One region of the Oceanobacillus luteolus genome, then DNA from elsewhere that is predicted to be linked to it. Evidence: riboswitches for the same ligand, from Rfam matches in the RefSeq annotation. Region 1 holds a riboswitch; each other region holds the start of a gene.

Region 1 (5,454 bases):
CTCTCTCCTTCCCCATGTAACTTTGTTCTTCCCTGATGGAACTAAGTTGGTATCGGAGTAGAAAAAAGAGGGTGGAGAGAAGAACGGAAGCACACAATGTTCCAATGCTTTTACAATAATATATCAATCGGTTTTTCAATCAAATATCAATCAGAATTCGGGGCGGGTCCAGTAGGATTTCGTCCCTTTTTCTTTTTCCCAATACGGGAGAAAGTCCTCCAATCCCTGCCAATCGTGGTTTCTGGCAGTATCCAATCCCTTTTCAGTTGTTATCCTAACTGTATTAATCCGAAGGATTTCCATTCACTTTTCGTGTCTTTTTCCATAGCTTTTCCAATAAGATTTTATCACTTTTTCCAGTCTTTTCTCTTAATTCTTCCTTCTATTCCGGGAAGAACTTAGTTACAATGTACGAATATTCTATACAAGCCAGAGGAGTTATTTCAGGTTATTTTCGGGTGTTTTGGGGAAGAACTAAGTTCCATTGCCATAAGGGAGTAAAGAGGGGGTGGAGGCTTGGAGGATAAGGGGTTGGTTGGATTTGGGGCGGATACCAACTTAGTTACAGATACATACTAGAATAATAGATAGGTTCTTTGTCATATCATTAGGAATGTTTTAAGAAAATGAAGAGCTATGATATTCTTGCCATTTTCTCACATGTTGACAAAGTTGTTTTTCGTTTTGTTGGAATTGTTTCATCCTGTGTCCATTCGCACCGGATGGATGTGGAAATCCATTTAGGTAAGTATGCCCGGATACTTTCTTTTCTTCTATTAATTTATACATCATTTGTTCTACTGTTTTGCCAAGCGGAATAAATAATGCAGGTGACGTAATGTGCGCTAGTTCTTCCGGGAATACTTCATATGCATAATGTTGTAATAAAGGGGAGCTGTTGATTGCTGGCTGATGACCATTATAGTTTTTTCCATGAGTAAAGACTGGATTTTTGATTATCGAAGTAGTATGAAGTAAATCGCTACTTTTTCCAAATAGGTCGGATGATGTAGGAATACCTAGCACTTCTGGAACACCACATTGATCAAGCATGCTAGTGAGGTTTCTTCTCATGGAACCGAAAAATCTTGCGGCCTTTTTTGTTTGAATAAGGCAAGACTCTATATCTTCACCTTCTGCTATGCTTTGTATAAATTGTTCATATGCAGCTTTCATCTGGTTCCATCCTGGAGTAATTCCAACAATAATGACTTTTGCGTTGCTGTTGATATACTCATTGTGGGGAGCGTAGTAAATTTCTGTTGTCCCGTCTTTTATCATTAAAAAATGTTCTGTTAATAAATCTTGTTTAGTAAGTGGCCTGTCTTTAGGCAGTTTTTTGATAGCAGGTAAATAACGGTCTACTGTTTTTTGCATCCTAGCATACCCTCCTTTAAAAGCGACTCCTTCTTAGTTTTTTAAAGTAAACCTGTTTTTAGGGAGATGCAAGGGATTTGCACTAAGAAATCATCTAGTATAAGTTCTAGTAGTTCTACATGATATTATCTATAAAACTCAAAGAACATTTGATGGAGCAGTAATCTCTGGATTCATCTATCTTTACATGTTGTTTTATATTTAGTTTGTTAAGATCCTGTTGTTTTCCACAATGGGGACATCTGAAAATAGAATATCCGTAATTGGTTATACTTAAAAGCTCATCAAATGTTATTTTTTTCCTAATTAAGCAAACCCCTGGGTTCCAATGATAAAGCCACTTTCTAATTTTATTGACGACGTAAAATCCTGGATACTTGATACGATGCGAGTTTTCTGTTTGGATTAATGGAACTTCTATTAAGGATAATTTTTTTACTAATATATCTCTAATAGTTGATATCATGCTTTCTGTACCAACAATCTCAATGGTTGGTATTTTGGTTTTATTATTAAAAGATATACTACCATTACCCTCGAAGTATCCAAGAATAAAAGCTGCATGGTTTGTTATAGTATTTACAGGATATTCTAATTCAGCATTCGTAGTCGGTACCAAACCACAGCTCATTAGATCATCATATATATCTTTATTTCCAATCGTTAATTTAGCATAATTTCTCCCATTCATTACTTCTATCACTATTGGCCGTTTTGAGGAGAGGAGTTCTTGAATGTATTTTAAGATATACTTATCCCTTTCGGGGACTTTGATGGAAAGCCCAGAGTGCTTTATATTTTTAAAGTTAAATAGATACCCCTTTGAATAGATCCACCCCAGTACATATTGCTGTTCTGCAGAATCAATAGATTTAAAATAATGATTGGATGATTGTCCTTTTTGATTAGTGTTCAAAGATTGCATTTGTTTATATTGAAACGCAATATCTGTAGAGTCCTCTTGAATATGCTGCTTTTCCCCGTACAAACCAATTCCACCTTTCCTGTTCAGAAGGAATAAACGAAATCTCCAGTATATTAGTAAATTTCCTATCCAGTTTCAGTTTGTACATTAGTTGATATTTCCATACCATTATTCCATATAAAAGGGAAGAGATCGTAGATGTATCGTGGAATCGAATAGAAAGACATACTTAAGGATTTAAAAATGAGAGGAATTTTAATCCATCAAATTGTAGATAATACTTTAGGGAAGTGAGGTCATTCTATAAAGAAACATTCTCTAAAAGTATGAACTTCAACAGCTTTATGGAAATAAAAGGATAATATACCAAGAGAATATTCTACCCATAAAACTATTCACAAGTTTTCCAGCACTAACAACTGTTGCTGCTCAAGCTCTACCAATGAATGCTTTAGTGCAAATTGAAGCAGTCATATCTCACGGAGATGGCACTACTCCACAAGATGTGGAAGACAGGCATGGAATCGTTATAAAGGCAAACAACACGGAACAAGCACCTAAGAGTTCTATATCTACACAGACTGTAGCGTTTTCCCATTACAATCACATTTCAGCTCAATTACCTTTGAATCCGGAAACCGCTGAGTTGGTGTCTGGCGACGTGAAAGAGCAGACGGAACAATGCTTGAAAAATATTAAGGCAATCATTGAAAGTATCAATCATGTGATGGACGATGTCGTTAAAGTAAATATTTTCCTTAAAAATATTGAAGATATGGCTGCGGTAGACGAAGCTTACACCACTTTCTTCCCAGACGGCATCCCTGCCCGAAGAACGGTTGGTGTATCGGCTTTACCTAATGATGCTTTAGTCCAAATCGATGTAATCGTATCGAATGCTGAAGGGACACCTCCAGAAGTATAACAGGCAAACTCTTGTAAATACAGGAACAATTGAATAGTAATATGTTTTATTTAAAGATGTTCGCTAATTGCTTTAATTTCCTCATCGGTTAATTGCACATCACGTGTTTTCAAGTTATTAAGAACTTGATTTCAACGCTTCGCACCAGGAATGACTGCATCGATAGCATCTCTTGTCAGAAGTTTAATAAAAATGAAATGTAGAATTGTTTGACAGATTAAAAAATTCCGTGTAAGATGTATTTACAATTTAATATCTAGTTATATTTCTTATCCAGAGAGGTGAAGGGACTGGCCCGTTGAAGCCTCGGCAACAGACTGAATCAGTACTGTGCCAATTCCAGTAAGCCAAGTGCTTTGAAGATAAGAAGAGAATGAACGGATGAATCCAACCTCTTCTTATTTGCATAGGAAGAGGTTTTTTGATATTAACTTATTAGTCGACCAACAGTTATTCTCTTCCATCTAGCATAGGCAAGTTCTTCGGTATCAGAACTCCATAAGAATAAAAAGGGGGATGTGAGTCTTACAGAGCTTGTTCAACACAAAAATGCTTCTTAAAAAAAGTTAATTTGCCGATTAGACAACTAAAGGCATCTAACAGTTTTTCCGGTATTGATTCGGAAAACTGTTAGATGCCTATTTTGTTTTTCAATGTTAGCAAACTTGGGGGTGCATAATTTTTGACTCTTTTAACAGACTTGAAAGAACGGATTTTAATTGCTGATGGGGCAATGGGAACGATTTTATATTCAAATGGGGTAGATCGTAGCTTTGAGGAATTGAATCTGACGCAACCAGAACAAATCCAAACAATTCATGAAGCGTACATCAATGCAGGGGCTAATATCATACAAACGAACACCTATGGTGCCAATTATATTAAACTGGCACGTTATGGATTGGAAGAACAAGTGAAAAAAATTAATCAAAGAGCTGTTCAAATCGCTAGGAAAGCGAGTAACAATAAAGTCTATGTTTTAGGAAGTATAGGAGGGATTCACGGGGGGCAAACGTTAACCGTAACGGAGGATGAAATTAAACGTAGTTTTAGAGAGCAATTATATTGTTTATTACTGGAAGGTGTAGATGGTCTGATTTTAGAAACGTATTACAGCTTGGATGAATTAAGGACTGTTTTAAAAATTGCCAGAGAAGAAACAGATTTACCGATTATAGCGAATGTATCCATGCATGAACCAGGTGTGATTGAAAATGGTTTGGCATTGGCAGATGCATTAAAAGAATTAGAAAGTCTTGGTGCTGATATTGTCGGTACAAATTGTCGGCTTGGTCCATCACAAATGGTTAGATCGCTTGAGTCGGTTCCACTTCATGAACATGCATACTTAGCAGCTTATCCAAATGCGAGTCTGCCCGCTTATCGTGATGGTGTGTTGTTTTATGAAAATAAACCGGATTACTTTAAAACTTGTGCCAGTGATTTACGAGATCAAGGTGTTCGGCTAATAGGTGGTTGTTGCGGTACAACGCCGGAACATATCCGTGCGTTAACTGAGGGAATTCAAGGTTTAGTACCACTGGAACAAAAAAATGTGAAGAAACCAGAAGAAGGAAATTTTTTAACTGAAAGAATCCGAGTAGGAAAAACAATTCCAGAACTTGCGATAGAACGCCATACAGTTGTCGTTGAACTAGATGCCCCGAAACATTTAGAAATGACTGGATATATAGAGGCGGCAAAAGCGTTAAAGCAGGCAGGAGCTGATGCGATTACGCTTGCGGACAATTCCCTTGCCACACCGAGAATCAGCAATATTGCCGTTGCAAAGCTATTAATAGAACAAGGTATTCGACCACTCGTTCACTTAACTTGCCGTGACCGTAATTTAATTGGACTACAGTCACACTTAATGGGATTGCATACTCTCGGTATTACGGAAATGCTGGTGATTACCGGAGATCCAACGAAAATTGGTGACTTCCCCGGCGCGACTTCGGTATTTGATGTCAATTCGTTTCAATTGATCGAACTAATCAAAAAAGGAAATAAAGGAATTTCATTTTCAGGAAAATCATTAAGAGAAAAAACCGACTTCAGTGTTGCCGCAGCATTTAATCCGAACGTAGCTAATCTGAAGAAAGCAGTACAACGATTGGAAAGGAAAATTTCGAGTGGTGCGGATTATATTTTAACGCAACCGGTTTATAGTACAGAAAAAATAATTGAAATAAAAAAGGAAACAGCTATTTTTGACATTCCGATT
Region 2 (5,454 bases), on a different contig from region 1:
TATACCATTTCGAAGGTGTTTTTTATTGTCTCATTTTATTGTGTTAGTCTATTTGGAGTCTGGGCTTCTTCCTCTTTTTCGCTTTTTTTTGTTTATATGCGCACCAAGCAGTTTTTAAGGAGGAATATGTACCTATTGCAGCAGATCCATAAAATGCCCCCATAAAAACTCCAGCCCATAAATCTCCACGATGACTAATAAGGATAGATATTAAAAAGCCTAAGATACTTGCGATTGTAGGAAAATATTGTCTTGGTATCGGAAACAATTTAAAACACTGCGTCAATATTAAAACTGCTGGTACTGCAAGAACGCCATCCAAAATGTTTGTGTGAATCGTTGGAAATTCCAAGACTATTCCTCCTATCAAGCTTCAGTTTGACTTGTAAAAGTATAACCGAGAAATGGGATTTCATACACTGACAGTTGAATTCAGGATAAACTAGAGTACAAGTTTTGGAAATGCGAAGAAAGTGCATATAATCTGAAAATTTGATAGAATACTATATAAATCTTTAAGTAGCATTAACCGTATACACAGGAGGAGAGTAAATGGCAACAGTTATCACAAAGCTCAATAAAGACACAGGCATCATATATGAATTCAACAAGGAGAATAAACCTACAAAAACAGTAGCACCAGGAACCACCTTAACAATTGAGACTTATGATTGTTTTGAAGACCAAATCCAAACAGAAGATACTGTAATTGAGAGAATTGACTGGAACCGGATTAATCCGGCAACAGGTCCGGTGTTCATAGAAGGTGCAGAGCCAGGGGATATCTTAAAAGTTAAGATTGAAAAAATTGATGTTAATGATCAAGGTGTAATGGCAGTCGTACCTGAATTAGGTGTAATGGGTGATTCCATTGAAAAAATGGAAGCGAAAATCATGGAAATCAAAGATGGTAAAGTTCATTTTAATGGTGTGGAAGCCCCATTGAATACAATGGTTGGTGTAATTGGTGTTGCTCCAGAAGGGGAAGGAGTGAATTCCGGTACTCCAGGTGCTCATGGTGGAAACATGGACAACAAGATGGTTAAGGAAGGAGCAACCTTATATTTCCCAGTTGCTGCAGAAGGTGCATTATTTGCTTTAGGTGATCTTCATGCTGCAATGGGAGATGGTGAAGTAAGTGGTTCCGGAGTCGAAATTGCAGGGGAAGTTACTGTAACGCTGGATGTAATCAAAGGAGAAGAAATTGTACAGCCCATGCTAGAAAATGATGAAGTATTCACACAAATTGCTTCAGGTGAAACTTTAGACCAGGCAGCAAAGCTTGCGACTACATTAATGATTGAACGCATTGCTCAGAAATCAGGCCGCCCGATCAGTGAAGTGACGATGCTGATGAGTATGAATGCCCAGTTAGAAGTTTGCCAAATTGTGAACCCTCAGAAAACCGCACGGCTAGTTGTCCCGAAATGGCTACTGCAACAGTTGGATGTAAATCTGATTTAACATTCTGATTCTATTTACCTATTTGTGATTTTTATCATGAAAAGCGAAAAAAGATATAATAGTTTGACAAATAATCGAAATGCTCTATAATAGCAAGCAGAGTAATTTTTTGCAAAAAACTAAATAAATGGAACTTATCAAGAGTGACCGAGGGACTAGGCCCAATGACGTCCAGCAACCCCTAACATAATGTTAGGTAGGTGCCAATTCCTACAGAATGGATTTTCATTCTGAAAGATAAGCTGAATAATTTGTATCGGTATGTCTTTCAGAAGTGAAAGGCATACTTTTTTTGTGGAAAATGAAAGAATATAAAACAGGGGGAAATACAAATGAAGAAAAGATTACTATTACTTGCTTCACTTCTACTCGTCCTATTACTTGTTGCATGTGGAAGCGGGGATGAGGAAACGGATAACGAAGCAGCAGCGGAGACAAATGGGACTACCGAAGAAAATAGCAATGCGTTGAGTGAGGACAAGTTGGTTGTAGGTGTAACAGCTGGTCCGCATGAGCAAGTGTTTGAAGTGGTGAAGGAAATTGCCGCAGAAGATGGGTTGGAGATTGAAATCGTATCATTCACAGATTATATTATCCCAAATACTGCACTTGCTGAAGGAGAGTTGGATGTCAATAGTTATCAACATAAGCCATTTATGGAGCAATTTAATGAGGACCATGGAACGAATCTAGTAGCAGCATTCCCAACAACGTTAAGTGCGATTGGTGTCTACTCTAATACATTAAATGATATTAACGATACACCTGAAAATGCGAAGGTTGGTATTCCAAACGACCCGACAAATGGAGCGAGAGCACTTATAATTTTTGAAGAAGCTGGCTTGATTGAACTCGATGAGGAAACAAGGGAAAATGCAACACCGCTTGATATTGTAACGAATGATTTGAATCTGGAATTTATTGAACTCGATGCAGCACAGCTTCCAAAGATGCTTGATGAAGTGGATTTGGCTGTGATCAACGGTAATTATGCACTTGAAAATGGCTTGGATCCATTGAAGGATTCACTTTTTACGGAGTCTTCGGATTCTCCATATGTGAACCAATTGGTTGTTCGCGAGGAGAATTTGAATGACCCGGTAATCGAAAAACTAAAAAGTTACTACTACTCTGATGAAGTAGCAGAATTTGTTTTGGAAGAGTTCGAAGGTGCTTACCAACCTGTTTGGAAATGATTAGGAAAAGCAGCTTGATAGAGGAAATAAAGGTAGACTATCATTGTCCAAAGGGTTGAAATGAAGTACTCTGATGAGCTGAATCGGAGTTAGAAAAATGAAAGATGAAATTGTTTACTGGACGAATTCTTAGCGAATTCGTCCTTTTTATGTATATACGATATCTGAAGGAGATGTGAGAGGCTTTTTCATTACCTCAAACGGTAAAGTTATAGGAGAGACGTCATGTAAGATATTCTCGCGTTCGATTAGGGGGGTGAATTGTAATGGCTAAACAAACGTAAGATGTTGTCACGTTCGGTTAGGGGGAGAATTATTAAGGCTAATCGAATGTAAGACATTCTCACATTTGATTAGAGGTAGAATTATGATGTCTAATCGAACGTAAGCTGTTCTCACGTTCTATTAGAGGGTGAATTATGATGACTAATCGAACGTAAGCCTTTCTCGCGTCCGATTAGAAGTAGAATTATGATGACTAATCGAACGTAAGCCTTTCTCGCGTCCGATTAGAAGTAGAATTATGATGTCTAATCGAACGTAAGCCGTTCTCTCGTTCGCTTAGAAGTAGTCTAATCGAACGTAAGCCATTCTCTCGTTCGCTTAGAAGTAGAATTATGATGTCTAATCGAACGTAAGCCGTTCTCACGTTTGATTAGAGGCAGAATTATAATGTTTAATCGAACATAAGCTGTTCTCTCGTTCGATAAGAAGTAGAATTATCAAGTTCTAATCAAACGTAAGCTTTTGTCACATACATTTAATTATGAATTTGTAAGTGGGAATAAACCTAAATTGAGATTAAATTTATTTGATTTCAACACCAGTTCCATGTAGCGTTTCACCTTGTCCCAGCATAGGCTATAGCATGTTCAAGGAGAGGAAGTGTACGTTTGGAACTGACCATTGCTCATTTACTCTATGGCTTGTTTACTTTGTTGATTATAATGACAATGATTTTCCGGAAAGGTGTGGTTTTACCGACTTTACTCGGAACCTTTATTATCGCGTGGGTATATAAGGGGAGTGTCGTTGGTGGATTTACGTCGATCTTCCATGCGAATTTAGTTGCTGCGCAAGAGTTGTTCAGTATATTTTTAATCATTACGTTCATGCTGGCTCTCCTGCATTCTTTACGTGATTTAGGTGCGGATCGAAGGATGATTCAACCTATCCAGAAACTGATGGTGAATGGCCATATTTCGTTTTTCGTATTAGTAGCAGTCACTTATATTATTTCATTGTTTTTTTGGCCGACACCTGCTGTTCCATTAATCTGTGCATTACTTGTTCCAGCAGCCATCCGAGCTGGATTGCCTGCAATGACTGCTGCAGTTGCCATTGCACTCGCTGGACAGGGGATGGCACTATCCTCAGATTATATTGTGCAAGTGGCACCAAGTTTGTCTGCTCCTGCTGCTGGGGTAGATGTCGAGTCTATAGCTGATAAAGCGTTTGTCATGTCGTGGATTTCTGGTGGAGTAGCGATTCTCTTAGCTTACTTATTGAACAGGAAATCCATCCGTTCTAAAGATGATCCGTTGAACGAAAAGGATCTGAAAACACTGCAGACTACGGAAGAGTCTACAAATAAAGTGAGAACTGCTCATCTGACCACTTGGAGTAAAATCTTTGCAATATTAGTTCCTTTATCTCTCCTTATCGTCGTTATTTATATGATGTACAATAAGCTGTTTGCTCAAAGTGGTGATCTGGTCGGGGGAGATGGTGCAGCCTTTGTTGGCGGTGTAGCAGTAATTCTATTATTGTTGTCGACAGTTGCTTTTGGAAGGCATCATGCCTTAGATTACATTAGTAATCATATTACAGAAGGATTTGTGTTTGCTTTTAAAGCAATGGGGCCGGTTATTCCGATTGCAGGCTTTTTCTTCTTAGGAAGTCCTGAGCTTTCCGGCAAGATACTAGGGGTAGAAGAAGGACCCGCGCTATTATTCGATTTGGTCACGGCCACTCAAGAATTCTTACCGCAGAGTGCTTTACTTGCAGGGTTAAGTATACTGGTAATTGGTATCATCACAGGGCTGGATGGATCGGGATTCTCAGGATTACCTCTTACCGGTGCTCTGGCAGCTTCCTTGGAAACAGCTTCCATTGATGCGTCCACATTAGCTGCAATTGGACAAATGGGAGCAATCTGGACAGGTGGCGGAACAATTATTGCATGGTCGTCACTAATCGCCATTGCCGGTTTCTGTGGAGTGTCTGTCATGGACTTGGTCCGTAAAAACTTCTTCCCAGTCATTATCGGTTTGACAATTATGACATTCATTGCGGTGTTTTTTCTATAATAGTCTCTGGAGTCATTCTTGGGAATGGCTCTTTTTGATTTAAAAGATCGATATCGACTTTCCGTACCATGTTTAATATGCTATTCGGAAAGTATGCCCCCTTTTGAAAACGGGATGATACAACATTCTGTATCCAAAAGGGGGCAATCTATTTCTTCATTAAATTTTAGTGTTTCTTTTCTTTGCACGCTGTTCCAATTGTGATTTAGGCTGTTGATCAGCCACATCCTCTGAATGGCCTTGTGGATTTACACTTGATCTTGCTTTTTTACCTTTATTCTTGGACAATTGCCACACCTCCAGTAATAGTGTTGCAATTTCATTATTTTATATGCATGGATTGTAGCCTTTTTCAATTTCCTCCCGCTAATCCATTCCAATAAAAATCAACTAATTCCTTTGCTAAATCTTCCACAGAATCAAATGAATTTTGATAGCTTTCATCCATTGAATTTTTGACGGTCAATAAATTTACAAAAACCAGC
Region 3 (5,454 bases), on a different contig from region 1:
GTTTAGTTGATTAAAATCATCTTCCATGTACAAAACTCCACATCGGCAGAAACCGCCATTTACTGTAAAAGTAGATGACGGTTTTATTTACGTTCTATATAGTCCATTAGTTTAATTCGCAATTTTTTCCCGGTAAGCAATTTGTAATGCTTGATCTAAATCTGCAATCAAATCATCGATATGTTCCAGACCGACAGAAAGACGGAATAACCCATCGGTGATGCCTCGGCTTTCCCGTTCATTCTTTGGCATGGCAGCGTGTGACATCGTAGCTGGATACGATAGAATCGTCTCGACTGCACCAAGACTGACAGCAAAAACAGGCAGTCTTATATTCTCTACAAATGTTTTGGGATCTACGTCCTCTGCTAGTTCAAAGGAAAGGACTGCTCCGGCACCAGTTGCTTGGCGTTTATGAATCTCGGATCCTGGGTGGGAGGATAATCCAGGATAGTACACTTGTTTAATGAATGAATGCGCGTTTAAAAATGCTGCAAGTTTTTGTGCCTATTGGCTAGATTGGTTAAGGCGGGCACCCAAAGTTTTGATTCCTTGGATTAACTGATAAGAATCTTGCGCACCTAAAATGGAGCCAAAGGAATTTTGGATAAAGTATAGTTTTTCACCAAGTTGTTCATCTTTTGTCACGGCTAGACCGGCAATAATATCACTATGCCCGGAGAGGAATTTCGTTGCACTATGAAGCACGATATCCACTCCCAAGTTTAGCGGATTTTGATAGAGTGGCGACATGAATGTATTATCTAGAAACGTTAAACATTGATGAGCCTTGGCAATTTTAACTACTCCTCGGATATCGGTGATGTTTAAACAGGGATTGGATGGAGTTTCCATGTAGATGACTTTTGTGTTGGGCTGGATAGCACAAGCCACTTCATCCAGTTCCGTCATATCGACAAATGTGTGTTCAATTTTATAACGGGTCAACACCTCTGTTACAAAACGATAGGTTCCACCGTACACATCCCTGGAAATCACCACATGGTCACCAGCCGATAGCAACATAAATACAGAAGATATCGCAGCAATGCCAGAGGAAAACGCGAATCCTCTCGTACCACCTTCAAGCGCAGCAATCGTTTCCTCTAACACTTGCCTTGTAGGGTTGCCTGATCTGCTATAATCAAACGGACCAAACTCATCAAAGCTTTCTTGGTGGAAGGTGGAGGAAAGATATATCGGAACATTCACAGCACCAGTTTTCTGTTCGACATTGCCACTTCTTGATGCATGGATGAATTTGGTTTCTAGTTGATTATGGATCATACTTCAACCTCCTCCTTTTTTACAAATGCAAATACTTGTTTCAAGTCTGCAATCAGGTCTTCTGCATCTTCAATACCAACAGAAAAACGTAATAGACGATCGTCAACGCCTCGCCGTATCCGTTCTTCAACTGGTATGTCCGCGTGGGTCTGGGTAGCTGGATACGTAATAAAACTTTCGACTCCTCCAAGACTTTCAGCAAACGAAATTAATCGCAAGTTTGCCAAGAACGGGGTAACCCATTTGCTTTCTTTCAGCCGGAATGAAACCATACCGCCAATTCCGGGATATAGTACATCCATTACAGCAGGTTCAGTTTTTAAATACTCAAAGATCTTCTTTGCATTTTCCTCATGGCGTTCCATTCGTAGAGCAAGCGTTTTTAATCCTCTAATTAATAGCCAAGAGTCAAAAGGGGATAGGACAGCACCGGAGGCATTATGGTTTGTTGCAAGCTGTTCACAAATTTCCTCTCCTTTAGCGACGACCAATCCAGCGAGAACATCATTGTGCCCACCGACATATTTTGTTGCACTATGAATGACAATATCAGCTCCTTGTTCAATCGGTTTTTGCAAATAAGGAGTTAAAAATGTATTGTCTACAATCAGCAAGAGGTTATATTTTTTAGCTAGTGTTGCATATGCTCCGATATCAATTTGCTGCATTAAAGGATTCGTTGGAGTTTCAATGAATAATGCTTTCGTTTTGTCGGTGATCAGTTTTTCTGTTTCAGCAACTCCGCTAAATGTGGAGTAGATTGTTTTAATATCATAGGTGTCTGTATAATATTTCAGCAACCGGTAAGTCCCACCGTAAATATCTTCTGGAACAATTATCTCATCGCCTGTTCGAAAAAGGGAGAGGACCAATTGGATGGCAGCCATCCCTGAACTACAGGCATACCCTTGATCACCAGCCTCTAATTTTGCAATGCCATCTTCTAAAATCGTTCGTGTCGGATTCTTTGTCCGAGTGTAATCATATCCTGTAGATTGACCAAGACCATTATGGCGATAGGCTGTCGATAAATAAATGGGCGGATTGATTGTACCTGTAGTTTTGTCAGAACGGTTTCCTAACTGAACCAGTAGTGTCTCGATACGGTTCTCCGTCATGTTATCAAACTCCTTTCTGTGAATGGAGCAAAAAAGACCTTCTATAAGAAGAAGGTCCATATAAACGAAGCTTCTTCTTATCTTCTAGGTAGATACCTATTGGAATTAGCACCTTGGCCTAATTCAGACCGGTTGCTGAGACTTCACTGGGCCAATCCCTCCGTCTCTCTGGATAAGAATTAAATATTTTATTTTAGGAGAGGGAAAACGTTATCCCCAAATTTCTTTCGACAGATCCACAATGGACTTCAGCTTTCTCCATTGTTCTTCTTCCGTCAATTTATTTCCATGATGAGTGGAAGCAAAGCCGCATTGGGTGCTCAGGCAGATTTGGTCCAATGGTACATATTTTGTTGCTTCCTGGATTCGTGCTTTGATGGTTTCTTTATCTTCAAGTTCTCCATGCTTTGAAGTAAAGACACCAAGCACCACCCGAGGTCCCCCTTTTGGAATATACTTTAAAGGTTCGAAGCCGCCAGAACGCTCATCATCAAATTCCAGGAAAAATCCATCGACTTTCTCCTTGGCGAAAAGGGTTGGTGCAACAAGTTCATAGCTCCCTTCAAATGCCCAGTTTGAGCGGTAGTTTCCACGACATAAATGTGTCGTTACGATTAAATCTTCCGGTTTTCCTTCCAACACACCATTCACAACGCGGAGTGCAAGATCAATGAGATATTCTCTTGAATATTTTCCGTCATTAAACGGGATATCTGGTGAAGTAAGTCCGGCAAAATATACGTCATCAAATTGGATATAACGAGCCCCAGCATCATAGAAGGCTTTCAATGCATCGCGATAGGCTTGGATGACATCCTTTGCATAGTCTTCAATGTCAGGATAGATTTCCTCATTGATGATCCCTTCGTTGAACAGTTGATTCGGGCTAGGGATTGTTTGTTTGGCAACCGCACGGTCAGCAACTATTTCCTTGAATTCTATAAAATCTTTGATGAATGGGTGGTCAGGACTGAAGGAAACTTTCCCCGTATTGCGGACGTTATACTTTTCGGTTTCCTCGTTACCATGGAAAATGTAACCCACTTCTGGCACATACCCATCAATTCCATTCAAATGCTCAAGGAAATCCGTATGCCAGAACCTACGTCTAAACTCACCATCCGTTACTGCTTCTAATCCAACTTCAATTTGTTTATCAACAATTCGCTTAATCTCTGTCGTTTCAACTTCCCGTAATTGTTCCGCCGTAATTTTCCCTTCTTGGAATTCTTTTCTCGCAACATGAATGCTATTAGGACGTAATAAATTTCCAACCTGATCTCCTCGAAACGGTGCTTTTGTTAATGTAATAGACATGTCATCTCCCACTTTCCATATGTTTTTATTTGCTGTTCCTTTATCGATACGACATCTTGTTTATGGATTTAAGTCTGTTATGTACGCAATAATAAAACCCCCTTCTTAATAAGAAGAGGGTTAGACCACTGTCATGTCATTTGCTCTTCTTATCTTCAAGCATTACGCTTCTGGAATTGGCACGGTGCTAAAAAAAGTCCGTTGCCGAGGCTTCAAAGGGCCAGTCCCTCCACCTCTCTGGATAAGAAAAAAGTTTATTTAGTTAATTGTTAATAAACACACTACAATGGAACTTATAAAAAGTCAAGCACGTTTTTAATGATTTTTTTCGTGATTATTTTAGAAGTTAGAAGAATTATTAGTAGCATAGCGTAAATACATAGACAAAGATGCCCATAGTACTGTAGAAAGTGCTGAGATAGTCATACAGCAATTCTCGATGTATAAAACAAAAATACAAGAACTATTAGCTCTTACGGATAATAAAGTTTTATAAAAATAGGAAGGAGTAATCCTAAATTTATTCCAAGAAGAACAGTTTCTCTCTAAATGTCGAAAAGTTATTGGCGAAACAGCTTGTTTAATTGTATTGAGAAAAGATAAATATCTATGGTGGTTCTCAGTAGGCGATTGCATTTTATACCTATTTCATCCAGAGCTTGCAAATCTTGGTCAATATCAAGTTAATCAAAGACAATTTTATGAATGGATTGGGCAAGCAAACACATTTGATCAAATGGTACCTTGCTATAGCAGAGGAATAAGGGAACTGAGAAAAGGAATAAATCGTGTATTATTAACAACTGATGGTTTCGTTGAATGTCCTAATGAACCCTTCTCTAACCCTGAAGAGATTTATAATGTAATGACAAATCATCAAATTGAGGATGGTATAAATACATTATTACAAACAATTAAAAAAAATAATGTTCGGGATAGTACAACAATTATTTCTTGGGAGGTAAATATTACTAAAGAGGTGACAAAACCAAGTAATAAATAAGTAGATTAATTTTCAACTAATGGATAATCGTTAAAATCTTGGATTGGTTTTACTGTTTTTGGAGATTTATATTGTCAAATTAATTTGAAACGTTATCGTTTTTGGAAAAACTTGACATTTAAGTAAAATATTTGTAAAGTGTTTATGAATGCTTATTAAATAAATAATATTCTTATCCGGAGAGGTGGAGGGAATGGCCCTTTGAAGCCCGGCAACAGGCCTGTTAGGTACTGTGCTAATTCCTGCAAGCAATTGATGCTTGCGAGATAAGAAGAGAATTGGACGCTAAAAGTTCTAAACCTCTTCTTATTTTTAAGAAGAGGTTTTTTAACGTGTTACTCAAGAATAAAATAGCAACTGTTTTAATGCATTACTTTTATGTACCAATTTCATATTTGTTGCATGCTGATTAGACAACTAAAGGCAGCCCGTTAACCATATTAATGGGGAAAGCTTTCTTTGAAAGGGGGAGATTTTATGATTCATCAAAGCGTGGTCAATCGTATTTAAAAAAGCTTTTCTGTCTTTCGATAAGAAATGATCCTGTACAGACAGGATAGAAAAGAAGAGTTTAGTGTTATATTGGCGAGTAATCAAGAGCCAACGTCATACTTTTAATTGCGCTTGAAGTAGAAGTTTTGATGAATGATAGAATTAATGTGTGACTGGACGACCAGAGACACACTATTTCAAGTTTTCATCTCAAAGTGAAACTTGGAAAAGGAGTCT
Region 4 (5,454 bases), on a different contig from region 1:
TCGGATGACTTAGCGAAGAAAAACGATATTTTACAACTACTAGAACATGTCGAAGTTTCACGCCTTTAAAATTTGATAAAGAAAGGTGATTATCATGAAAATAACCGATGTCTTAAGAAAAGATATTATGATTATGGACTTGCAGGCAACAACAAAAGAACCCGTAATTGATGAGATGATACAAAGTCTCGTAAATAATGGAGTGATTACAGACCGCAGAAAATTTAAAGAAGCAATATTAGAACGTGAAGCACAAGTTACGACAGGTCTCGGTGATGGAATCGCGATGCCGCATGCGAAGAGTGCTGCAGTTAAAGAGCCTACCGTTCTATTTGCTAAAAGCAATAAGGGTGTGGATTATGAATCTCTGGATGGAGAGCCTTCGTACTTGTTTTTCATGATTGCTGTTCCAGAAGGCGCCGACAATACCCATCTAGAAACGTTGGCTTCCCTCTCGAAATTATTAATTGACGAAGCATTCATCGATCAATTGAAAAAAGCAATAACACCCGATGAAGTACATGCGCTATTCGAAGACGCAGTATCAGAAGAAGACGTGCAGGAAAAGGCTGAAGAAACAACTGCTAATGCGGAAAACAGCCAGAAAAAACCGTTCATCGTCGCCATTACCGCTTGTCCAACGGGGATTGCGCATACCTACATGGCTGAGGATGCCTTAAAGAAAAAAGCAGCTGAACTGAATGTGGATATCCGCGTAGAAACTCAAGGTTCTGAAGGAGCAAAAAACGCACTGACGGCTGATGAAATTGAACGTGCAGAATCTATTATCATCGCTGCCAGTAAACAAGTTGATTTAAGCAGATTTACTGGTAAACATGTGTTGCAACGACCGGTAACAGACGGAATTCATAAAGCCGAAGAACTCATTACAAAAGCAATGAACCAAGAAGCTCCGGTTTATCATGCTGATCAGGTGAAAACTTCTGAAACTGAAGAAGAAAAATCCTCTTCAATTTGGGGTAGAATCTATAAGGATCTGATGAATGGTATCTCCCATATGCTGCCATTTGTAGTTGGGGGTGGGATTTTACTCGCCATATCATTCTTATTTGAAAGTATGCTAGGCAGCGATAGTGAAATTTTCACCTTCTTAAATTCAATTGGTGGGAATGCATTTAGCTTCCTTATCCCGATTTTTGCTGGATTTATTGCAATGAGTATTGCCGACCGACCTGGTCTCATGCCTGGAATGGTAGCTGGTTTAATTGCCGTGAATAGTGATGCAGGTTTCCTCGGTGGTTTGGTTGGAGGCTTCCTTGCTGGTTATATTGTCGTTCTACTCAAGCAGCTTTTCCGCAATTTACCGAAATCATTGGAAGGTTTAAAACCGATTTTAATTTATCCTGTGATCGGCTTATTCTTTACTGGAATATTAATGTATTATATTTTTGGCCCAATTTTCTCAGGGATTAATTCAGCGATGATTAATTTCTTGCAAAATCTAGGAACAGGGAATGCGGTCATTCTTGGAGTGATACTTGGAGGAATGATGGCGATTGATATGGGTGGACCATTTAATAAAGCCGCTTACGCTTTCTCGATAGGAATTTTCACTGATACAGGTGATGGTAGTTTAATGGCGGCAGTAATGGCGGGCGGAATGGTGCCTCCACTTGCAATCGCGGTAGCCACTACCATGTTCAAACATAAATTTACAGAAGGCGAACGTAAATCCGGATTAACAAACTATGTTATGGGAATATCATTCATTACAGAAGGAGCCATCCCATTTGCAGCAGCTGATCCTATACGAGTCATTGCTTCGTCCATTATTGGAGCAGCAACTGCAGGAGGATTAACCCAGCTATGGAATACAGCCATCCCTGCACCACATGGTGGACTTTTCGTTATTCCACTTGCTGAAAATGCCTTGCTTTTCCTATTAGCTTTAGCTATTGGAACAATGGTTGCAGCAGTTGTACTTGGATTGTGGAAAAAAACAGTACGTTAACACATGTTAAAGATAACCCTCTGTGGGTTATCTTTTTTTATCCAGAAATTTCCTCGAATTAGTATTTTCGTCTCATCTTCCCTGAAAAGATTGACTTGAAAAAATTATGATGTTATTATGCATCTAACACAAAAATTTTTAGAACAATTGAATAATTATTTCTTATCCAGAGCGGCGGAGGGACTGGCCCGATGATGCCCGGCAACCTACTTAAAAATAGTAAGGTGCTAATTCCAGCAGGATTATATCCTGGAAGATAAGAAGAGCGTAATGATAAATCAACCCTCTTCTTAACGGAAGAGGGTTTTTATATTTTCATAAGTAGGAGGTTAGGAAACAGGATATATACCCTTTTTCAAGATAAGGGAAAAATGAATGTTAATCAGGAGGAAAAAAACTATGAAAAAACTAAAATATTTGATCATCAGTATGGTTGGATTAGTATTACTCATTTCTGGATGTTCCACTTCAGCCAGTACGGATGGTAAGCCAAAAAAAATCAAATTGGATTATGCGTACTACTCCCCTACTAGTCTAGTATTGAAAGAATTTGGATGGCTGGAAGAAGAATTGAAGGAAGATGGCATAGAAGTTGAATGGGTGTTAAGCCAAGGCAGTAATAAATCCTTGGAATTCCTGAACAGTAATAGTGTAGATTTCGGTTCTGCGGCAGGTGCGGCTACCTTAATGTCAAAAGCTAATGGCGCTCCAATCAAGACCGTCTATATCTTCTCCAAACCAGAATGGACTGCACTCGTCACAAATCAGAATTCAGGAATTGAATCGATTCAAGACTTAGAAGGAAAACGAGTTGCCGCTACACTGGGTACGGATCCATACATTTTCTTGCTTCGTGCTTTAAATGAATCCGGTATCTCAGCAGATGATGTTGAAATTGTAAACCTGCAACATGGAGATGGTGCTTCTGCCTTATCTTCCGGTTCTGTTGATGCCTGGGCGGGGCTTGACCCACATATGGCAAGACTGGAATTGGAATCCGATGCCGAACTGTTTTATCGCAATCCTGACTTCAATACGTATGGATTTTTAAGTGTAAGAGAGGAATTTGCTGAGCAATATCCCGACTATGTGGATAGAGTTATTGAGGTTTACGAGAAAGCTAGAGAATGGACCATTGACAATCCAGAAAAGGCTGCAGAAATCCTGGCAGAAGAAGCGAGCATCGAACTGGAAGTGGCAAAAACACAGATTGAACGGAATGATTTCTCCAATGCTATACCGAGTAAGCTGCATCATGAGGCGCTGATTGAAGCAGGCAATGTCTTACTTGGAGAAGTAATCGATGAAACAACAGATATTGAGGAAGTAACTTCCGAACTCATTGATTCGTCGTTTGCGGAAGAATCAATCAAGTCTGAATAAGGTGGAGGGAACAAGATGAAATACAAAGGGGAATTAACAACATCAGTACCTTTAAAGAAACATATCGAAAAGAATAAAGCTACTGGGAAACTTAATGGATTTTCAGGGTCTGGAAGAACAGTAATTTTAGGCAGTATTATTCCGGTAACCCTCTTAATAATATGGGAGGGTTTAAGTAGATTAGAAGTATTACCTGCCTACCAGCTTCCCGCACCGACCGTTATTTTCAACACCATCCTGACGATGGCGCAGGATGGAACGTTATGGTCGCATATCGGGATAACGACTATCCGTGTATTTCAAGGATTTATATTAGGTACCATCGTTGCAATCATCCTAGGATCGTTAGTCGGATTTTATAAAAAAGCGGAGCAACTGTTAGACCCGATGCTACAAGCCTTCCGCTCCATCCCTTCCCTCGCTTGGGTACCTTTATTCATCCTATGGATGGGAATTGGCGAACCTTCGAAGGTGACGATGATTGCAGTCGGTGTGTTTTTCCCGGTGTATTTAAATATCGTGAGCGGGATAAGCGGCGTGGACCGAAAATTAATCGAAGTCGGCAAAATGTATGGTTTAAACAACTTCCAACTCATCAAAAGAATCATCTTACCTGCTGCATTGCCTTCCTTTATTGTCGGACTCCGCAGCGGTCTTGGCTTAGGGTGGATGTTTGTTGTCGCAGCGGAACTAATGGGTGCAAGTCAAGGGTTAGGGTATTTACTCGTACTTGGACAAAATACACTTTCACCCGAGACAATTATCGCAAGTATTATTTTATTTGCAGTGATTGGTAAATTATCGGATTGGATTTTAAAACTGATTCAAGACAGATCTTTGCATTGGCAGGATAGTCTGGAACGATCGTAAACATAGGGGGTAATCAAATGAGCCTTGAATTAAGGGATGTCAGCCGAACGTTTGACGGGAAAACAGCAGTGAATAATATCAACTTCTCCGCCAATCCTGGTGAGATTATCGGACTTCTTGGCACGAGTGGCTGTGGGAAAAGTACATTATTACGTGCAATTTCAGGACTCGATCGTGGTTACGACGGAGAAATTGCAATTAACGGAACGACGACAAAAGCAGTGCATGAAAAGGTAGGATTCATTTTCCAAGAGCCGAGATTATTTCCATGGTTAACGGTATTGGAAAATGTAACTTTCGGCTTAAAGGGAGATAAACAAGACATGACGGCGCGTGCTATTGAGTATTTGGAAAGCGTCGGCTTAAAGGGCAGTGAGAAACTTTATCCAAAACAATTGTCCGGCGGGATGGCCCAGCGTGTAGCAATTGCAAGAGCATTGGTCACATCACCGGAAATCCTTTTATTAGATGAACCATTCAGCGCCCTCGATGCATTTACAAAAATGCAACTGCAGGATTTGTTGTTGGATGTTTGGAAGACTCATCAGTCCACCATCGTTCTAGTCACCCACGATATTGACGAAACAACATATTTATGTGATCGCATCATTATTTTAAGAGGGCAGCCTGGAGAAATCGATAAAGAAATTGAAATTAGTGAAGCACGTAATCTCGAGCGTGGCAGCGAGAAAGCCGCATTCTACAAGAAAGAGATTTTAGACAGCCTTGATTTGAATAAACAGAGTTCGCGCATCTAAAGGGAGGAAAAGAACATGACATTAAAAAATAGAAGTATTCCATCTTTAGCTAATCATGCTTACAATCTATCAGACTATAACGAAGTAAGGAAAAACTTTGACTGGAACCAATTAGGGAGAGATTTTATCCGGGAAGACGGTAAGGTCAATGCAGCACATGAGACGATTGACCGTCATGTAGAAGATGGCTATGGTGATAAAATTGCCCTCCACTATGTCAATGGTGAGGAGAGACAAAGTTATACCTTCAAAGAAGTGAAGGAAAAAACGGATCACTATGCAACAGTTTTAAAGAATTCTGGTGTTAAAAAAGGAGATCGCGTATTTGTTTTCCTTCCGAAAACGCCAGAATGCTATATTTCCATCCTGGCAATCATTAAGATTGGTGCCATTGCTGGTCCACTTTTTGAAGCCTTCATGCAGGATGCGATAAAAGAACGTATCAATGACTGTGAAGGTACACTGCTAATT

What was found. Region 1 has a riboswitch for S-adenosylmethionine ahead of ACFSBH_RS09885 (bifunctional homocysteine S-methyltransferase/methylenetetrahydrofolate reductase). Riboswitches for the same ligand answer to the same signal wherever they lie in the genome.
Region 2: linked by a shared signal. The riboswitch ahead of ACFSBH_RS05470 (MetQ/NlpA family ABC transporter substrate-binding protein) and the one ahead of ACFSBH_RS09885 (bifunctional homocysteine S-methyltransferase/methylenetetrahydrofolate reductase) in region 1 are both predicted to bind S-adenosylmethionine.
Region 3: linked by a shared signal. The riboswitch ahead of ACFSBH_RS00255 (5-methyltetrahydropteroyltriglutamate--homocysteine S-methyltransferase) and the one ahead of ACFSBH_RS09885 (bifunctional homocysteine S-methyltransferase/methylenetetrahydrofolate reductase) in region 1 are both predicted to bind S-adenosylmethionine.
Region 4: linked by a shared signal. The riboswitch ahead of ACFSBH_RS19160 (aliphatic sulfonate ABC transporter substrate-binding protein) and the one ahead of ACFSBH_RS09885 (bifunctional homocysteine S-methyltransferase/methylenetetrahydrofolate reductase) in region 1 are both predicted to bind S-adenosylmethionine.

What each region holds. Positions count from the first base shown of each region.
Region 1 covers NZ_JBHUDE010000045.1:14,491-19,944, reverse strand. Annotated here, with positions in the region: gene ACFSBH_RS09900 (hypothetical protein) at 619-1,377, opposite strand; gene ACFSBH_RS09895 (hypothetical protein) at 1,493-2,365, opposite strand; gene ACFSBH_RS09890 (RidA family protein) at 2,745-3,227, shown strand; SAM riboswitch class I at 3,494-3,596, shown strand; gene ACFSBH_RS09885 (bifunctional homocysteine S-methyltransferase/methylenetetrahydrofolate reductase) at 3,910-5,454, shown strand, end outside.
Region 2 covers NZ_JBHUDE010000022.1:54-5,507, forward strand. Annotated here, with positions in the region: gene ACFSBH_RS05460 (hypothetical protein) at 44-352, opposite strand; gene ACFSBH_RS05465 (acetamidase/formamidase family protein) at 553-1,464, shown strand; SAM riboswitch class I at 1,596-1,708, shown strand; gene ACFSBH_RS05470 (MetQ/NlpA family ABC transporter substrate-binding protein) at 1,797-2,660, shown strand; gene ACFSBH_RS05475 (hypothetical protein) at 3,554-4,969, shown strand; gene sspL (small, acid-soluble spore protein L) at 5,129-5,257, opposite strand; gene ACFSBH_RS05485 (TetR/AcrR family transcriptional regulator) at 5,322-5,454, opposite strand, start outside.
Region 3 covers NZ_JBHUDE010000002.1:22,373-27,826, reverse strand. Annotated here, with positions in the region: partial or broken gene metC (cystathionine beta-lyase) at 112-1,287, opposite strand; gene ACFSBH_RS00260 (methionine biosynthesis PLP-dependent protein) at 1,284-2,405, opposite strand; SAM riboswitch class I at 2,480-2,584, opposite strand; gene ACFSBH_RS00255 (5-methyltetrahydropteroyltriglutamate--homocysteine S-methyltransferase) at 2,616-3,722, opposite strand; SAM riboswitch class I at 3,869-3,970, opposite strand; gene ACFSBH_RS00250 (hypothetical protein) at 4,312-4,725, shown strand; SAM riboswitch class I at 4,895-4,998, shown strand.
Region 4 covers NZ_JBHUDE010000162.1:39,400-44,853, forward strand. Annotated here, with positions in the region: gene pfkB (1-phosphofructokinase) at 1-69, shown strand, start outside; gene ACFSBH_RS19155 (PTS fructose transporter subunit IIABC) at 95-1,972, shown strand; SAM riboswitch class I at 2,132-2,235, shown strand; gene ACFSBH_RS19160 (aliphatic sulfonate ABC transporter substrate-binding protein) at 2,372-3,355, shown strand; gene ACFSBH_RS19165 (ABC transporter permease) at 3,371-4,225, shown strand; gene ACFSBH_RS19170 (ABC transporter ATP-binding protein) at 4,243-4,983, shown strand; gene acsA (acetate--CoA ligase) at 4,999-5,454, shown strand, end outside.